4 regions of the Clostridium sp. CM036 genome follow, and region 3 is predicted to be linked to each of the others. Evidence: riboswitches for the same ligand, from Rfam matches in the RefSeq annotation. Region 3 holds a riboswitch; each other region holds the start of a gene.
What was found. Region 3 has a riboswitch for S-adenosylmethionine ahead of ACWJKE_RS10700 (O-acetylhomoserine aminocarboxypropyltransferase/cysteine synthase family protein). Riboswitches for the same ligand answer to the same signal wherever they lie in the genome.
Positions count from the first base shown of each region.

Region 1: linked by a shared signal. The riboswitch ahead of metA (homoserine O-acetyltransferase MetA) and the one ahead of ACWJKE_RS10700 (O-acetylhomoserine aminocarboxypropyltransferase/cysteine synthase family protein) in region 3 are both predicted to bind S-adenosylmethionine.
Region 2: linked by a shared signal. The riboswitch ahead of ACWJKE_RS14655 (methionine ABC transporter ATP-binding protein) and the one ahead of ACWJKE_RS10700 (O-acetylhomoserine aminocarboxypropyltransferase/cysteine synthase family protein) in region 3 are both predicted to bind S-adenosylmethionine.
Region 4: linked by a shared signal. The riboswitch ahead of metK (methionine adenosyltransferase) and the one ahead of ACWJKE_RS10700 (O-acetylhomoserine aminocarboxypropyltransferase/cysteine synthase family protein) in region 3 are both predicted to bind S-adenosylmethionine.

Region 1 covers NZ_CM143652.1:2,097,565-2,102,098, reverse strand. The annotation lists gene ACWJKE_RS09815 (polysaccharide deacetylase family protein) at 1-775, shown strand, start outside; gene metA (homoserine O-acetyltransferase MetA) at 842-1,759, opposite strand; SAM riboswitch class I at 1,872-1,983, opposite strand; gene ACWJKE_RS09805 (MATE family efflux transporter) at 2,194-3,579, shown strand; gene yjeM (glutamate/gamma-aminobutyrate family transporter YjeM) at 3,663-4,534, opposite strand, start outside.
Region 2 covers NZ_CM143652.1:3,085,228-3,089,761, forward strand. The annotation lists gene ACWJKE_RS14650 (transglycosylase domain-containing protein) at 1-1,423, opposite strand, end outside; SAM riboswitch class I at 1,967-2,086, shown strand; SAM riboswitch class I at 2,180-2,283, shown strand; gene ACWJKE_RS14655 (methionine ABC transporter ATP-binding protein) at 2,401-3,408, shown strand; gene ACWJKE_RS14660 (methionine ABC transporter permease) at 3,398-4,042, shown strand; gene ACWJKE_RS14665 (MetQ/NlpA family ABC transporter substrate-binding protein) at 4,093-4,534, shown strand, end outside.
Region 3 covers NZ_CM143652.1:2,262,376-2,266,909, forward strand. The annotation lists gene ACWJKE_RS10685 (undecaprenyl-diphosphate phosphatase) at 1-592, opposite strand, end outside; gene ACWJKE_RS10690 (PadR family transcriptional regulator) at 796-1,125, shown strand; gene ACWJKE_RS10695 (permease prefix domain 1-containing protein) at 1,127-2,095, shown strand; SAM riboswitch class I at 2,170-2,280, shown strand; SAM riboswitch class I at 2,414-2,525, shown strand; gene ACWJKE_RS10700 (O-acetylhomoserine aminocarboxypropyltransferase/cysteine synthase family protein) at 2,638-3,924, shown strand; gene ACWJKE_RS10705 (homoserine dehydrogenase) at 4,040-4,534, shown strand, end outside.
Region 4 covers NZ_CM143652.1:2,423,808-2,428,341, reverse strand. The annotation lists gene mreB (rod shape-determining protein) at 1-626, shown strand, start outside; gene yyaC (spore protease YyaC) at 752-1,306, opposite strand; tRNA gene ACWJKE_RS11415 (tRNA-Thr) at 1,664-1,738, shown strand; tRNA gene ACWJKE_RS11410 (tRNA-Tyr) at 1,744-1,828, shown strand; tRNA gene ACWJKE_RS11405 (tRNA-Val) at 1,871-1,946, shown strand; tRNA gene ACWJKE_RS11400 (tRNA-Thr) at 1,979-2,053, shown strand; tRNA gene ACWJKE_RS11395 (tRNA-Tyr) at 2,059-2,143, shown strand; SAM riboswitch class I at 2,246-2,348, shown strand; gene metK (methionine adenosyltransferase) at 2,434-3,609, shown strand; gene recD2 (SF1B family DNA helicase RecD2) at 3,816-4,534, shown strand, end outside.

The sequences.
Region 1 (4,534 bases), 160 kb from region 3:
AACTGCCCCAGTTAAACCAGCAACTGCAGTTGAACCCGTTAAACCGGCTGAACCCGCTCAAACCTCTTCGATACCCGCTTTTGACAAGACTGCTGTTATGAAGGCTTCAGGAAAGAGTGTTCCAGTTTTAATGTACCATTCAATTGACTACGAAAAAGATAATCCTATTCGTCTTCCTGTTAAAAGATTTGAGGAGCAACTAAAATATTTAAAAGATAATGGTTATTATACTATTACACTTACAAATTTATATGAATATCTTATTAAGGATATACCAATACCTGAAAAATCCATAGTTCTTACTTTTGATGATGGTTATGAAGATAATTATACGGATATGTTCCCTGTTTTGAAAAAGTATAATTTTAAAGCAACAATTTTTGTTATTACTGGTAGTATTGATAAAAGTCCTAACTATATGACTTCGAAACAGCTTGTGGAAATGGAAAAATATGGAGTGGAAATAGGGAGTCATACCGTAAAGCATGAAAATTTAAAAGAGATGCCTAAGGATAAGCAACTAGAAACTTTAGTTAAATCTAAAAAAGATTTGGAAAAAATATTAAATAAACAAATAAAATTCTTTTCCTACCCTTATGGTGGATACAGCAAAACTTCAATTGAGGCTGTACGAGAAGCAGGGTATACAATGGCTTTTAGTACTGACGGCAGATGGTCTTCCAAAGAGGATGGTATACTTTCCTTACATAGGGTATATATAAGTTCATTCCATGACATGGAAGAATTTAAGAAACGTATTTCTAATACAGATTAAATTTTAATAAAGTTCAATATTTAGAGTTGGGTCCCTAAGTTACTAGGGGCCCAACTTTTATATGTATTATTCTAGGTACACCAAATTGTAAGGTGTCTCCTGATAAACATAATAATTTAACCAGTTTAAAAAAAGCAAACTTGAGTGACCTCTCCATTTTACGATAGGTATTTTTAATGGATCGTCTTTTGGATAATAATTTTTGGGGACATTTATATTTAAGCCGTTTGCTATATCCCTGTCATATTCATTTTTTAATGTTAATGGATCATACTCTGAATGCCCGGTTATAAAAATTTGTCTTCCCTTTTTTGCTGATACAATGTAAATGCCTGATTCCTCAGATTCTGATAAAATTTCAAGCTCATCTATTTTATCAATATCAACTTTTCTTATTTCAGTATGTCTTGAATGTGGAACATAAAATTCATCATCAAATCCACTCAAAAGTTTAACGTTTTGCTTTGTTATTTTATGTTTAAACACTCCAAATACTTTACTATCAAGTTTATGTTTTTGCACTCCGTAATGATAATGAAGCCCTGCTTGAGCACCCCAACAAATATGCAAGGTAGAGTATACATTGTGAACACTCCATTCCATAATTTTTTTAAGCTCCTCCCAGTAATCCACTTCTTCAAAGGGAATACTTTCAATTGGCGCTCCAGTTATTATCATTCCATCAAATCTAGAATTCTTTATTTCTTCAAAAGTGTTATAAAATTTAATTAAATGTTCCTGCGATATATTTTTACATGCATGGCTTGCAGGGTGAAGAAGAACTATATCAATCTGTAGTGGAGAGTTCCCAAGAAGTCTTAAAATTTGTGTTTCAGTATCGATTTTTGTTGGCATAAGGTTTAAAATCACAATTTTTAAAGGCCGAATATCTTGGTGAAATGCGCAGTCTTCTGTAATAGTAAAAATGTTCTCTTTATTTAAAGTTTTAAACGCTGGAAGATTGTCAGGTATTTTTATTGGCATTTGCATCCTCCTTGTAATTAGGCATCTTATAAAAAAAAGCTGCTTTCCTATAAGGAAAGCAGCGTGATTAACTTTAATAAACAATAAAATTGTATTATAAAATTTGCTATCGTCCTTATCTTTCAGATTTTATAATCTGATGGAATTGACACCATTGCACTCCACTTAAGAATGCTGGTTGTCGGGCATCATCGGGCCAGTCCCTCTGCCGCTCTGGATAAGTTGTATTCAGTTGTTATTGCTTAGTATATTACTCGTAAAAGCAATTGTCAATAGGTAAAAATGTCTTTGTTTTATTTTTGACAATATTGAACATATGTGTTACGATTGCTACTGTTCATCGGAGGGTATATAGATAATTATATGCTGGATAAGATGGTTGGATAAAGCCAACTTCCTTATCCAGCATTTTTTTATTTTAGGAGGCACATATTATGACACAACAGAACATTTTAACAGAAGGAAAGGTTATTATGAAACAAGAGAATACTTTAACAGAGGGTAAGGTTATCCCAACGCTTTTAAAATTTGCATTTCCGTTTCTATTAGCAAGCTTGTTGCAAGCACTCTATGGTGCAGCTGATTTGTTGGTTGTTGGACAGTTTGATAATTCGGCGCAAGTTTCTGCTGTGGCAACAGGAAGCCAGATTATGCAGACAATCACAAGCGTTATCCTTGGATTAACAACTGGAGGTACTATTTTAATTGGCAACTATTTGGGTGCAAAAAAATATAAAGATATTGCAGAGTCAGTTGGAACTATCATTTGTACATTTGGTATAATAGCAGCTGTGTTGACTGTAATTATGGTGGTAATGACAGGTACTATTACAAATTTAATGAATACGCCAACAGAGGCATTTAAATACACAAAAGAATATATTTTTATCTGTTCTTGTGGTATTCCATTTATTATAGGGTACAATGCGTTGAGTGGTATTCTGCGAGGGCTAGGCAATTCAAAAGCACCATTATTCTTTATTGCGGTAGCTTGCGTAACTAATATTATGGTAGATTTAATATTAGTGGGTGGGTTCCATATGGGGGCGCCAGGAGCTGCAATTGCTACTATAGCTGCTCAAGCTATAAGCTTCATAATTGGGGTGCTGTATATAAAAAAGATAGGTTTTAACTTTGAGTTTCATCGTAGTCATATTAGGATTGAAGCAGGAAAAGCAAAGAAGGTATTTAAGCTAGGATTACCAATAGCATTACAGGATGGTTTAATTAATATTTCTTTTATAATAATTACAGCAGTTATTAATGTAATGGGACTTACTGCTTCTGCATCTGTAGGTGTTGTCGAAAAAATAATTGTATTTACAATGCTTCCAACGATTGCATTTGCTTCAGCAATTGCAGCGATGACAGCTCAGAATATGGGGGCAGGAAAGAAGGAAAGAGCAAAACAATGTTTGTATATAGGCACGGGATGCTCATTAATATTAGGAATAATATGTTATGCATATGCACAATGGAATCCAACATCGCTTACAGCATTGTTTTCTAGGGATACAGCGGTCATAGAAACAGCTGCATTATATATTAAATCATACAGCATCGATTGCATTTTGGTATGCTTTGTATTTTGTATGAACTCGTTTTTTAGTGGTTGTGGTAATTCGTTATTTCCAATGATTCACAGTTTAATTGCTACATTTATCATTCGTATACCGTTATCTTTTGTTTTAAGTAAAATAGTAGGTATGACTCTATATGAAATTGGATTTGCTTCTCCTCTTGCAACATTCGCATCACTTGTAATGTGTATAATCTACATGAAATCAGGTAAATGGAATAATAATAAAATTATTTATTGAGGAAATTATATAATATAATGTGAAAAGCAAAAAAATGATTTCTGTGCACAACACAGAAATCATCTTTTTGATTCAGCATAGACTTATTTAAAATTTTTATTTGTAAAGGGTATATTTTTATTTAAATATTTCTTTTCATAGTGGCTATACATAAACCAGGCAACAGCCGCAAAAAATATCGGGCCACCTATACTCCAAAGTGTTATGCTCAATTTTCCTTCCAGTGCTGGTTGTATTATTGAGAAGAAGTTTGCAAATCCAACAGTGAACATAACAACTATTGTCCATATTAGTGCACTTCTTTCAGTTTTGAATATTTCAAAAGGCTTAATAATATCTTTGTTTTTCTTAAATGGTGCAAAAGCAAAAGCTATAAACATGTATGGAAGAGTCATAGCTACATTAGTCATAGCTACTAATACAACGAAGAAACCTGACATATTCTCTCCACCAAAGGATACAAGAGCAATAATAACACAAACTATTGTAGCTTGAATCCACATAGCCCTTTGAGGCATTCCATTTTTCATTTCTGCCATTTTCCCAGGCCATAATTTAGCTGGAGTACCTTCAATTAATTGTTTTAATGGAGAAAACATTAATGTAAAGAATGCACCGGCTAAAGCTAAGAACATTGAAAGCCCAACGAATCTAGCTACTCCATGCGCCAAAGCTAAACATGTTGCTTCGCTTGCACCGAATGCGCTACCAAGAGAATATCCTAGGTTACTCATTACTACATAACCAACATTACCTAAGTGAACGCCATTTCCAGTCATAACAGTTGACCAGTTAGTAAATATACCAACAAGGAATAGTCCAAGTGCGTATCCAACTGAGATAACAATTGCTGAAATAACAACACCCTTAGGGAAGTTTTTTTCAGCATTTTCTGTTTCGTCAACTAGTCCTCCAACAACTTCAATACCACCATAAGCAAATATAGCAAATACTA
Region 2 (4,534 bases), 820 kb from region 3:
TCTCAACTGCATATCTTAAAGATACAGAACCTCTGTATTTAAAATCAACATTAGCGGGACCATTATCAAAGGCTTTGTCTTCATATTCACTAGCGGGAATGTAGCCTTTTTCAAATGCAGGGGTATATGCGATTAATGGCTTTATAGCGGAACCTGGCTGCCTTACACCTAAGAAGGCTCTGTTAAAGGTGTTACCATCTTGGCTTCTACCTCCAACTATAGCTACTACTTCTCCAGTATTATTATCTATAGTAACGCTTGCACCTTGCTTTTCATATAAATCTGTTTTGTTATTGGTGCTTGTATATTGAGCCAAATGACTATCTACTACACTTTGTAATTTTTCTTGTTTTGCAGTATCAATAGATGTATCTATTCTATATCCTCCACTAAGAAGTTGTTTTTCTTTAGACTCATATTCATCATTATACTTAGTGAAATAAGTGTTTCTATCATTATCATTACTAAAAGAATATTTAGAAACGAAACCATTTTGCTCCATTAACTTTAAGGTTGCATTGTGAACAGCATATTGAATATCATAGCTCATAGGTTCAGGTGCTGTACGAGGTTTAATATTTAATTTAATAACTTCTGCTTTTGCTGTATCAAAATCATTTTGTGAAATTTGTTCTAAGCTTAGCATTTTATCTAAGACTAAGTCTCTCCTCTTTATAACATTGTCCAGCTGAGTCACGGGGTTATAAACAGATGGATTATTAGGTATTGAAACAAGCATAGCTATTTGAGATAAATCTAAATCCTTATTATTCTTTTGAAAGTAAAATTGTGAAGCACTTTCAATACTATAGCATCCATTGCCGAAGTTTATATTATTTACATAAAACTCTAATATTTGATCTTTTGAATATCTTTCTTCTAATTTATTTGCTATAACAGACTCTTCCAATTTTCTCGACAAGGTTACGTCAAATGTAAGGAATACATTTCTTGCAAGTTGTTGCGTTATTGTTGAACCACCTTGTACGATAGCTCCCTTGGATTTTATATATACCCAGACAGCTCTCCTTATACCTTTATAATCTATACCACCATGTTTATAAAATCTTTGGTCTTCTATTGAAGTGACAGCTTTACCTACATAGGGATTTAAGTCTGCTTCTTTTGTGTAATAATATGTATTGGTCTTAAATTCTTTTAATAGTTTACCATTAGTATCAAAAAATTGTGTCGGTTTTCGGGTATTAAAGGAGGTTTCGTTTATGGTTTGTGCTATATTGTTAGCATCTTTTATAGTTGCCTCTATTTTAGGCCCATATTTAATATAACCATATCCTAAAGTTATCGTAGCCGATACGAAAATTATTGCAGAAAATATCAATAAACCTTTAACGATTTTTTTCCAAAGTTTCTTTTTAACCGGTGCTGTTTTTATGGGTTCTACATTTTTATTATCATCCATTAATATCTCCTCCTTTTTTTATTATACAAAAAATGTCCAGGGTTAGCCCTGAATGACCACGCTTCATACATACTGTAAAGGGGGGGCTTACTTGGTCGCCATAAGTATTTCCTGTTTTTAGTCCTATATTCAATTGTTATTACTGAATTCTAATACTAGGTCACATAAAAGAGACCTTATGGGTCTCTCTTATACTATTAAAAAAGTGCTTAGTTTATGTGTGTATAATACAATTATTTTACAATTTTGTCAATAACACTAAGTTATATGATGTGATTTCTATTGATGTTAATTATTTCTTATTGGCATTTCAAACATTAGCCATACAATGTATCCTCCTAGAACAATATAATTATTACAATATATTATAACATAAATAATGTAACATGAATATTTATGTTATATATAAAGTATGAACAAAATATATATTATGATGAAACATCATTAGACAGTTGTATGATGTTTGGAGAAGGTGTATATAAAAACTTCTTTACATAGCATTCATATAGTGATATTATAAATCTGATTTAATAAATAAGTTAATTCTCATCAAGAGAGATAGAGGGACTGGCCCGATGACATCTCGGCAACCATCAGACGTTATTGTCTGAATAGGTGCTAAATCCTGCGTTAATTTCATTGTAAATTAGCGGAAGATGAGAGAGGTGTCTTTGTAATTTTATACCTCTTTCATCATTATATAATGATGAAAGAGGTTTTTGTTTTTTTGAATAGATGTAAATAAAATTTAATAGTGTCTTATCAAGAGAGGTGGAGGGACTGGCCCTATGAACCCCGACAACCAGTATCATATTATGATACATGGTGTTAATTCCTGCAGCATTGCTGCAAGATAAGAATAAGTTTGGAAGTAGTGCCCAAGTTTATTCTTGGGCTCTATTTTTTTAGAGTGATGTTTAAAGAAAGGATCAAAAGGTAAAGATGAATTATAAGAAATGAAAAGGAGAAGGGATATCATGATTAAAGTTCGAGGTGTAAGTAAAAGTTTTTCAGGGGTTAAAGTGTTAAATGATGTTTCATTTACAGTGGAGGAGGGTGATATTTATGGTGTTATTGGTCACAGTGGAGCTGGTAAATCCACTTTACTTAGATGCTTTAATGGGCTTGAAACCTATGATACAGGTACCATTAATATAATGGAAAAAGGGGTGAAACAGCTAAGTTTGAAAGAACTTCGCGAGTTTAGGAAAAATGTAGGCATAATATTTCAAAGTTTTAATCTTATTAACAGTAAAAATGTTTTTGAAAACATAGCATTTCCACTAGAAATATGGGGAAACGATAAAAATTTTATTAAAAAAAGAGTAGATAGCTTAATAGAGTTAGTAGGACTTAAGGATAAAGCAAACACCAATGTAAAACAACTTAGCGGAGGGCAGAAGCAAAGAGTTGGAATTGCAAGAGCGCTTTCACTTAATCCGAAAATATTACTTTGTGATGAAGCTACCTCTGCACTAGATCCTAAAACTACAAAATCTATATTAGAGCTTTTAAGGGCTATCAATAACAAATTTAATATAACAATTATTGTAGTTACCCATCAGATGGAAGTGGTAAAAGAAATTTGTAATAAATTTATTCTTTTAGAAGGAGGGGAAATTAAAAGCCATGGCATTACCGATGAACTATTTATTAGGCCAACAAAGGAAATGCAAACACTTATGGGAGAGGAAGAATTACTGCCTAGCACGGGATATAACATTAAAATATTTTTTACAAAGGAAATTACCCAGAGTTGCCTTATAACATCAATTGCCAGGGAGTTAAATATTGATTTTTCAATAGTATGGGGCAGGCTTGAAAAATTTAGGGATAACGTAATGGGAAGTCTCATAATAAATGCAAGTAAAGAGAATAAGAAGAAGATATTAAATTATTTAGATGAAAAATCTATAGAGTGGGAGCTCATTAATTATTCTGTGCAGCTTGAGAAGCACAAGGGAGAGAGTATAAATGCTATTTAAAGATATTTTATTACCTGCACTAAAAGAAACTATATATATGGTAACATTATCCACGATTTTTACAGTTATTTTAGGGTTTATTTCAGCAGTAGGATTAATTATAACTGGACCTATTGGCCTAAGGCCAAACACTTTAATCTATAAAATCTTAAATTTAGTAATAAATGTACTTAGGTCTTTTCCGTTTATTATACTAATGATATCTATATTCCCTTTAACTAAGCTTATAGTTGGAACAACAATAGGTACTAATGCAGCTATAGTTCCTCTAACGCTTGGTGCAGCACCTTTTGCTGCAAGAATAATAGAATCTGCACTTTTAGAAGTGGATTATGGAATTGTTGAAGCAGCTAAGTCATTTGGTGCAAAAACCTATCAAATTATATTTAAGGTTATGTTAAAAGAGGCAATGCCGTCTATAGTTCTTGGAGTTACGTTAACAATAATAAACATTATAGGTTACTCAGCTATGGCTGGGACAATTGGTGGAGGGGGACTTGGAGATGTAGCCGTAAAATATGGTTACTATAGATTTAAGTCAGATATCATGATATACACTGTAATTATATTAATTGCAGTTGTGCAAGTAATTCAAGCCTTAGGAAATATATTGTACAGAAAAATGATTAAATAAGTTTTGAATTATAAAAATATTAAAAGAAAAATAAGAGGAGGAAATTAAAAATGAAAAAAATATTAAGCATATTATTAACAATAGTTGTGATTTTTACACTGAGTGGATGTGGAGCAAAAAAAGAGGCGGATGTAACTGAGAAAAAAATCATTAAAGTAGGTGCGTCACCAGTGCCTCATAAAGAAATATTAGAGGCTATAAAGCCGATTCTCGCAAAAGAGGGATATACTCTCGAAATAGTAGAATTTACTGACTATGTAACACCAAACACTGCACTAGCCGAGGGACAATTAGATGCTAATTTCTTTCAACATATTCCTTATTTGCAATCCTTTAGTAAGGAAAAGGGAGTGGACCTAGACTATACTGTAAAGGTTCATCTTGAACCTATGGGTGTGTACTCTAATAAATATAAAAAGCTAAGTGATTTAAAAGATGGAGCTAAAATAGCCATTCCAAGTGATCCTACAAATGGAGCAAGAGCACTTAGAG
Region 3 (4,534 bases):
ATGAAAATTCTGCTGCTATTGGTGTTGATAATCCTGCAATCCATCCGCCCATAATTGTAGAAGCACTTCTTGACATTCCTGGCCACATTGCAAGCAGTTGTAATAAACCGATCTTAAATGATTGTATAGGCGTTATGCTATCTATACTTTCTACTTTATGATCCCTGTTTCTAACTCTCCTCTCGATTATTAGTAACAATAATCCACCAACTATGAATCCTACTATAACAGCCTCTGGTGTAAACAATAGTTTTATTTTATCGTATAATACTACTCCTGCAATTCCCATTGGAATAGATGCCGTAATAACATTTATCCCAAATCTGAATCCTTTCTTTCCCTCTTTTCCTTTAGTAAATATAAACTTAAAAAATTCTATTATACTTTCGCTAATCTTCTCCCAATACAAAACAACAACTGCCATTATTGCTCCAAGTTGGATTACAACTTCAAACATCTTTACAAACTCTCCCTCAAACCCAATTGCCCATCCAATCAATATCATATGTCCTGTAGACGATACTGGGATAAATTCAGTTACCCCTTCTACTATTGCTATTATAATTGCTTTTAATAAAAATATTATGTCCATAACTCACCATTCCTTCCAATCTAATTATTACTGTATATAGTTTATCATAATAATCTATAAGGTACCATCTTCAAAACTTACAGTAATATTACATCTATGCAAATTTCAGAAAATACTTTACCTGTCGTAGTAATTGTGTTATCCTTGAATTACTACGACAGACAAAGTACTACAGATGCAGTAAAAGCAAAGGAGGATATAATTTGATAAGCAGCGATGTAATTCGAGGATATAATGATACGATTATTCTTTTTATGCTTCAAGATGGCGAATCCTACGGGTATGAAATATCAAAAAACATCAGAAAATTATCAGAGGAGAAGTATGTTATGAAAGAGACCACACTCTATTCAGCATTCAACCGTCTTGAGAAGAATGGATATATCGAATCTTTCTATAAAGACGAAACCTTTGGTAAAAGACGCACATATTATAAAATCACCCCCGTAGGTTTAACCTACTATAAAGAAAAATGTGAAGAATGGAGCTTAACAAAAGAAGTTATTAATAAATTTATTAAGGAGAGGGATTAGAATGGAAACTATAAAAAATTATTTAGATAATATGTTTAAAGTCCTACCAAGAACAAATCAGACGGTCAAATTAAAAAATGATTTATTATGGAATATGGAAGAAAAATATAACGAGAATAAGAATGATGGAAAATCAGAAAATGAGGCCATTGGTATTGTAATTTCAGAATTTGGCAATATTGACGAATTAATTGATGAACTTGGCATCGAACATATGAAAAAGGGTGCGATACTTAAAACCATTACACAAGAAGAGGCCGATAACTTTATGACTACAAAAAAAGAATCTGGCTTATTGATGGGTATAGGTGTTTTTTTATGTATTGTAGCAACGGCTATATTAATATTAATTACCACTCTCATAGATGGTGGCATTATCTGTAAAGGAATTTCAAAAGATTTCAGCGATATGTTTGGCATTATTGCACTATTCTTACTGTGTGTACCTGCTGTAGCTTTATTCATTTATTCCGGTATGAAGCTAGAAAAATACAAGTATCTAAAAAGCGGTTTTGATTTACCTCTTCATGTAAAAGTAATTGTAAATCAAAAAAATAATGCTTTTGCATCAACCCATATGATATCTGTAATAACAGGTGTGTGCATATGTGTCATATCACCAGTTGCACTTTTTGTATCATCTGCTTTTGGCGACAATGCATCTAGCTACGGAGTAGTTGTTTTACTTGTGATGATTGCTATTGCCGTTTTCCTCTTTATATATTTTGGAAATATTAAGCAGAGTTTTAGTATTCTTTTACAGATTGGTGACTTTTCAAAAGAAAAAACTGAAGATAATAAACTTATTGGTGCAGTTGCTGCTATCGTATGGCCATTAGCAATCTGTATCTTCCTTGTCAGTGGATTAGTTTTTAATCTATGGCACATTAATTGGATTATATTCCCTATCGTTGGCATTTTATTTGGTATGTTCAGTGCAGCATATAGTATTATAAAAGGGCATAATTAAAATAATTTTATCTTTTAAAAAAGTATTGACAATTGTTTTTATGAGTAATATACTAAATACTAATAACTGAATACAACTTATCCAGAGTGGCAGAGGAACTGGTCCGATGAAGCCCGACAACCAGCATTCTTATTCGAATGTAGTGGTGTCAATTCCTGCAGATTGTAAAATCTGAAAGATAAGGATGTTAGCAAATTTTATGATACAATTTTATTGTTTATTAAAGTTAACTATTGCTACTTTCCTTATAGGAAAGTAGCTTTTTTTCTTTCCCAAAAATCTAAATAAATAATGTACTAAATACTAACAACTAAATATAACTTATCCAGAGCGGCAGAGGGACTGGCCCGATGATGCCCGACAACCAGCATTTTTAAAAGAAGTGCAATGGTGTCAATTCCATCAGATTGTAAAATCTGAAAGATAAGGACGATAGCAAATTTTATGATACAATTTTATTGTTTATTAAAGTTAATCATGCTGCTTTCCTTATAGGAGAGCAGCTTTTTTTTAGAAAAATAATTATAAAAGGAGAAATTAATATGAGTGAGCGAACATTAAGTTTTGAAACATTACAGGTACATGCAGGGCAGGTTCCAGACCCTACTACAGGCTCGAGAGCAGTCCCAATTTATCAAACATCATCTTTTGTTTTTAAAAATGCAGATCATGCAGCAAATTTATTTCAATTAAAAGAAGAAGGAAATATATATTCAAGAATAATGAACCCAACTACAGACGTTTTTGAAAAAAGAGTAGCCGCTCTCGAAGGCGGAGTAGCAGGACTTGCTACAGCTTCAGGAATAGCTGCAACATTCTATGCAATACTTAATGTAGCAAATTCAGGCGATGAAATAGTAGCTGCAAGCACTCTATATGGTGGTACTTATGAACTATTTAATGTTACTCTTAGAAAACTTGGAATTAACGTAACATTTGTTGATCCAGATGATCCTGAAAATTTTAGAAAAGCTATCTCGAATAAAACAAAAGCACTTTATGCTGAAACAATGGGAAACCCAAAAATAAATGTTCTAGATATAGAGGCAGTAGCGGATATTGCTCATGAAAATAAAATACCCCTTATTATTGACAATACCTTTGCAACTCCCTTCCTTTGCCGTCCAATTGAGTATGGTGCAGATGTAATTATTCATTCAGCAACAAAGTTCATTGGAGGACATGGAACTACTATTGGTGGAATTATAGTTGATGCTGGTAAATTTGATTGGGCAGCTAGCGGTAAATTCCCTGATTTTACAACTCCGGATAAAAGCTATAATGGAATAGTATATGCTAATTTAGGTGCTCCAGCATTTGCTTTAAAAGCTAGAGTTCAACTTTTAAGAAACACCGGTGCGACGCTTAGCCCTCAAAGTGCATTTTTATTTCTTCAAGGTTTGGAATCATTATCGTTAAGAGTTGAGAGACATGTAACAAACGCTAGGAAAGTTGTTGAATTTTTGAGTAAGCATCCAAATGTTTCATGGGTAAATTATCCTGAACTTGACGGGAGCAGATACAAAGATTTAGCTAAAAAATACCTACCAAAAGGAGCAGGATCAATATTCACTTTTGGAATAAAAGGTGGCCTTGAAGCTGGAAAAAAATTTATTAATAATGTAGAATTATTTTCGCTGCTTGCAAATGTTGCAGATGCAAAATCTCTAGTAATTCACCCCTCAAGTACAACTCATGCAGAGCTTAACGCAGAGGAGCAAAAATCTGCTGGAGTTACTTCAGATTTGATAAGACTTTCAATTGGCGTTGAGGGTATCGATGACATTATATACGATTTGACGCAAGCTCTAGAAAAATCAGTTCAATAAAAAGTCAATAATTCTTTGGCAGCTGGTTTCAAAATAAGGTCTTGTTCCTAACTATATTCCTCCATCACCTTAGATGACGGAGGAATAACTTTAAAGTTTAGAAAGGAAAACTATTATGAAAAAGGTAAAAATAGCGATTTTAGGTTTTGGAAATGTTGGGACGGGTGTATGGAAAATACTTCACGAAAATAGAAAAGAAATAATGAAACGTTCAAATTATGAAATAGAAGTTGCTAAAATACTTGTAAAAGATATAGATAAAAAAAGAGATATCAAAGCACCTAATGGCCTATTAACAGATAACATTGATGATATTATAAATGATGAAAGTATAAAAATTGTGGTTGAACTTATTGGTGGATGCGATAAATCTAAAGAGTATATGATACGCGCAATGAAATCTAAAAAACATATTGTAACTGCTAATAAATTAGTTATCGCGAACTGGGGCGAAGAGTTATTTAAAACAGCGGAGAAAGAAAACGTATTGTTTTATTATGAAGCAAGTGTGGCTGGTGGAATTCCAATAATACGCGAGATTAATGAGAGCCTTACAGCCAATAGGATTGAGCAGATAATTGGAATTATAAATGGAACAACTAATTACATA
Region 4 (4,534 bases), 160 kb from region 3:
TAGCAGCGGCAATCGGAGCGGGACTCGATATTACTAGAGCAAGTGGTAATATGGTTATTGACATTGGTGGAGGCACGACTGATATTGCAGTTATTTCTTTAGGAGGCATGGTTGTACGTGAATCAGTTAAAGTAGCTGGTGATAAGTTTGATGAAGAGATTATAAAATATATCAGAAAAAAACATAAATTAATGATTGGTGAGAGGACTGCAGAGGATTTAAAAATCAACATAGGTTGTGCTTATAAACAAGAAGAAAAGACAAGCATGGAGATAAGAGGGAGAGATTTAATTACAGGTCTTCCTAAGAATTTAGAAGTATCATCAGAAGAAATGAGAGAAGCTTTAAAAGAGGCGGTATATTTAATAGCAGGATGTGCACATTCCGTATTAGAAAAAACACCACCTGAGCTTTCAGCAGATATAGCTGATAAAGGTATAGTTATGACTGGTGGAGGTGCATTGTTAAAAGGCTTAGGTAAGCTCATACAAGAGGTTACTAAAGTTCCGGTATATCTAGCGGAGGATCCGATTTCATGCGTAGCACTCGGAACAGGTAAAGTATTGGATTATATGGATAAGTTAGATAATTCATTCAATGGAAGAGAATTATGCTTAACAGAATAAAAAGTATAAGCAAGCTATAAAAATAAGCAATACAATTATTAGTTTAATTGCATTGCTTATTTTTATATTATATAAGATTTGTAAGTTTAAATTGTGGATAATTATTTAAAACTAATTAAAGCATGTTAAACAGGGCTCAAATTATTTTCTTCATTGGTAAGGGAGTGCAAATAGTATGAATGCAAGAGGGATCTGCTTAAAACATTAGCAATATCCATTACCAAGCTCAATCTTATGTTTCTATTTGTAAATAATTCACTATCATCACTTGAATCTACTATACCTATTAATGAAAGAGTGCCTACCTTAGGAAGGGTTTTCCCTACACCTTTGCCAGGATGAATTGGATAATTTCTAGCTTGGAGTTCTCCAATATTTGAAATGTCTCCTAAACAAGCATCTACACCTATTATAGTACAATTTGGGTGCAATGCATTTATTTTAGATAATTTACTATCTATGTTTAAGGCATGAATTGGATTATCTATAGTGCCATATACAGGTAATGGAAAGGAACTATTTTTTAAAAGTGTACCAACTAAAGGACCTAGACAATCGCCTATACATCTATCGGTACCTATGCAAACAACTAAAGTATTTTTGTCAATATAGTCTTTTAGAAAATTAGAAAGTGTATAGTATGCTAAAGGATCTTTATAATGGGTTTTAGCTTTACTCAAGAAATATACCTCCTTGTATTGCGCTGGGGAAAAATTATTAGTTTCCTATGAATAATTTATATGAATAAATCCCGTGTATTATTATAATAAAGAATAAAAAAATGATTAATTAAAAAATGATATATAAGTATATTAACTATATGAAGGAAAACCAAATAAAAAATATAATAAATTATTTGTGCAAATAGTAAGTTGTATCAATGCTTAATATTAAGCAAATATGCGAATAGTATAGTTATGGAGAGAAGAAGTCGTTTATTAAAGGATAATAGACTTGAAATTAATTAATTAAAGTTGTATAATAATTCTTGTCGACACGGTAAAACGGTAAAACGGCAAAATGATAAAACATAATATGCTGGCATGGCTCAACGGTAGAGCAGCTGACTTGTAATCAGCAGGTTGTAGGTTCAATTCCTATTGCCAGCTCCATAAGTGGAGGAGTTCCCGAGTGGCCAAAGGGGGCAGACTGTAAATCTGTTACGTAATGTTTCGATGGTTCGAATCCGTCCTCCTCCACCATTTATAATGGTTTACAATAAATTATGGTTTACAATAAATTATGGGAGCATAGCTCAGCTGGGAGAGCATCTGCCTTACAAGCAGAGGGTCACAGGTTCGAACCCTGTTGTTCCCACCATAATAATCTTTTTAAAATAGAATAAAATGCATGCTGGCATGGCTCAACGGTAGAGCAGCTGACTTGTAATCAGCAGGTTGTAGGTTCAATTCCTATTGCCAGCTCCACATATGGAGGAGTTCCCGAGTGGCCAAAGGGGGCAGACTGTAAATCTGTTACGTAATGTTTCGATGGTTCGAATCCGTCCTCCTCCACCAAAAGACATCTATAGATGTCTTTTTTTATTTTTTACAGGGTTTAGATTCTGTTGACACCATAGAATGCATATGGTATTATAATTAAAAGTTAATAATTGATAACTCTTATCAAGAGAGGTGGAGGGAAAAAGGCCCTATGAAACCCGGCAACCGGTGCAATGCACCATGGTGCCAATTCCTGCAGTTATAATCTGCAAGATAAGGGAGATGATTAAATCACCTCTTCTTATATTTGGAAGAGGTTTTATTTTTTTATAGGGAAATTTTAGAGAATAGAAGGGAGAATTATAATGAAAAGATTATTTACATCAGAATCCGTTACAGAAGGACATCCAGACAAAATTTGTGACCAAATTTCAGATGCTGTACTTGATGCTATTTTAGAGCAAGATCCTTATGCTAGGGTTGCTTGTGAAACAGCGGTTACTACAGGAATGGTTTTAGTAATGGGAGAGATAACAACTAGTTGTTATGTAGATGTTCCTAAGGTTGTTAGGAATACCATTGAAGGCATAGGATATACTAGAGCAAAATACGGGTTTGATGCTAGCACATGCGCTGTACTTACGTCTATTAATGAACAATCAACAGATATAGCTATGGGAGTAGATGAGGCATTAGAATCTAAAGCAGGCGAGATTGATAAGGTTGACGCAATAGGTGCTGGTGATCAAGGCATGATGTTTGGATTTGCAACTAATGAGACACCAGAATACATGCCACTACCAATTGCTATGGCTCACAGATTAGCAAGAAAGTTAAGCGAAGTAAGAAAAAATGGCACATTAGATTACTTAAGACCGGACGGAAAGACTCAAGTTACTGTAGAGTATGAAGATAATAAGCCAGTAAGAATAGATACTATTGTTATTTCAACTCAACATGCAGAAGAAGCAACTCATGATCAAATTGAAAATGATTTAAAAGAGCATGTAATAAAACCTGTAGTTCCAAGTGGATTATTAGATGAAAATACTAAATATTATATAAATCCTACAGGCAGATTTGTAATTGGAGGACCGCAAGGAGACTCTGGTTTAACAGGAAGAAAAATAATAGTAGATACTTATGGTGGATATGGAAGACATGGAGGTGGAGCATTCTCAGGAAAGGATGCAACAAAAGTTGATAGATCCGCTGCATATGCTGCAAGATGGGTTGCTAAAAATTTAGTTGCTGCAGGAGTTTCAGATAAATTGGAAATTCAGTTAGCTTATGCTATAGGTGTAGCTAAACCGGTATCTATAGAGGTCGAAACTTTCGGAACAGGAAAAATTGACGATGATAAAATAGTTCAAATAGTTGAAAAAGTATTTGATTTAAGGCCAGCTGTAATTATAAGAGAATTAGAACTAAGAAGACCTGTTTATAAACAAGTAGCTGCCTATGGACATTTTGGAAGAATTGATTTAGATCTTTCATGGGAAAAACTAAACAAGGTTGATGAAATAAAAAAGTACGTATAATATAAAAAAAGGGATAACAATTATTAATTGTTATCCCTTTTTAGTGCATGTGATTATTAAGTAGTATTTTGATAAAACCTAAGATAGGGGTATACTGAACATAAGAGATGTAAAATACATATGATATAATAACATTAATAATAATATTATTGCTAATAATATTATTATTAATGTTATTATATGAATTTATAAATAGGAGAGATTTTATGCCGGAAATACAAGGGATAATCGAAGATGTAGTATTTCATAATGAAGAAAATGGATATATAATTGCTCATTTGAATGATAATAAAAAGCAGATAACTGTGGTAGGCATTGTGCCATATATAAGTGAAGGGCAGAACCTGAAATTAACGGGGGAGTGGGTTACTCATCCTCAATTTGGCAAGCAATTTAGAATAATACAATGTGAGGAAATAATACCTAGTTCACTTGAAGGTATAGAAAAATATTTAGCTTCAGGAGTTATTCAAGGAATTGGACCAATAACTGCTAAAAAAATTGTACAGCACTTTGGTGAAAACACCATGAATATATTAGATAATGAAATTGAAAGATTAAAAGAGATTGATGGTGTAGGACAAAAAAAGATTCAATTAATTTTTGAATCATATTCTAAGCAACGAGAAGTTAAAAATATAATGATATTTCTTCAAACATATGGAGTAACACCTAACCAATGTGTGAAAATTTATAAAAAATATGGAGGAGACTCTATAAAGGTAGTACAGGATAATCCTTATGTGTTAACTGAAACCATTTCTGGAGTAGGATTTAAAATTGCAGATAAGATAGCACAAAGTTTAGGCATTGACAAAGAGTCGCCTTTCAGAATACAAAGTGGAATTAATTATGTGGTAAATGAATTTTGCGCTATGGGAAATACTTATATGCCGTTAAACAAATTATACCAAGAATCTAAAAA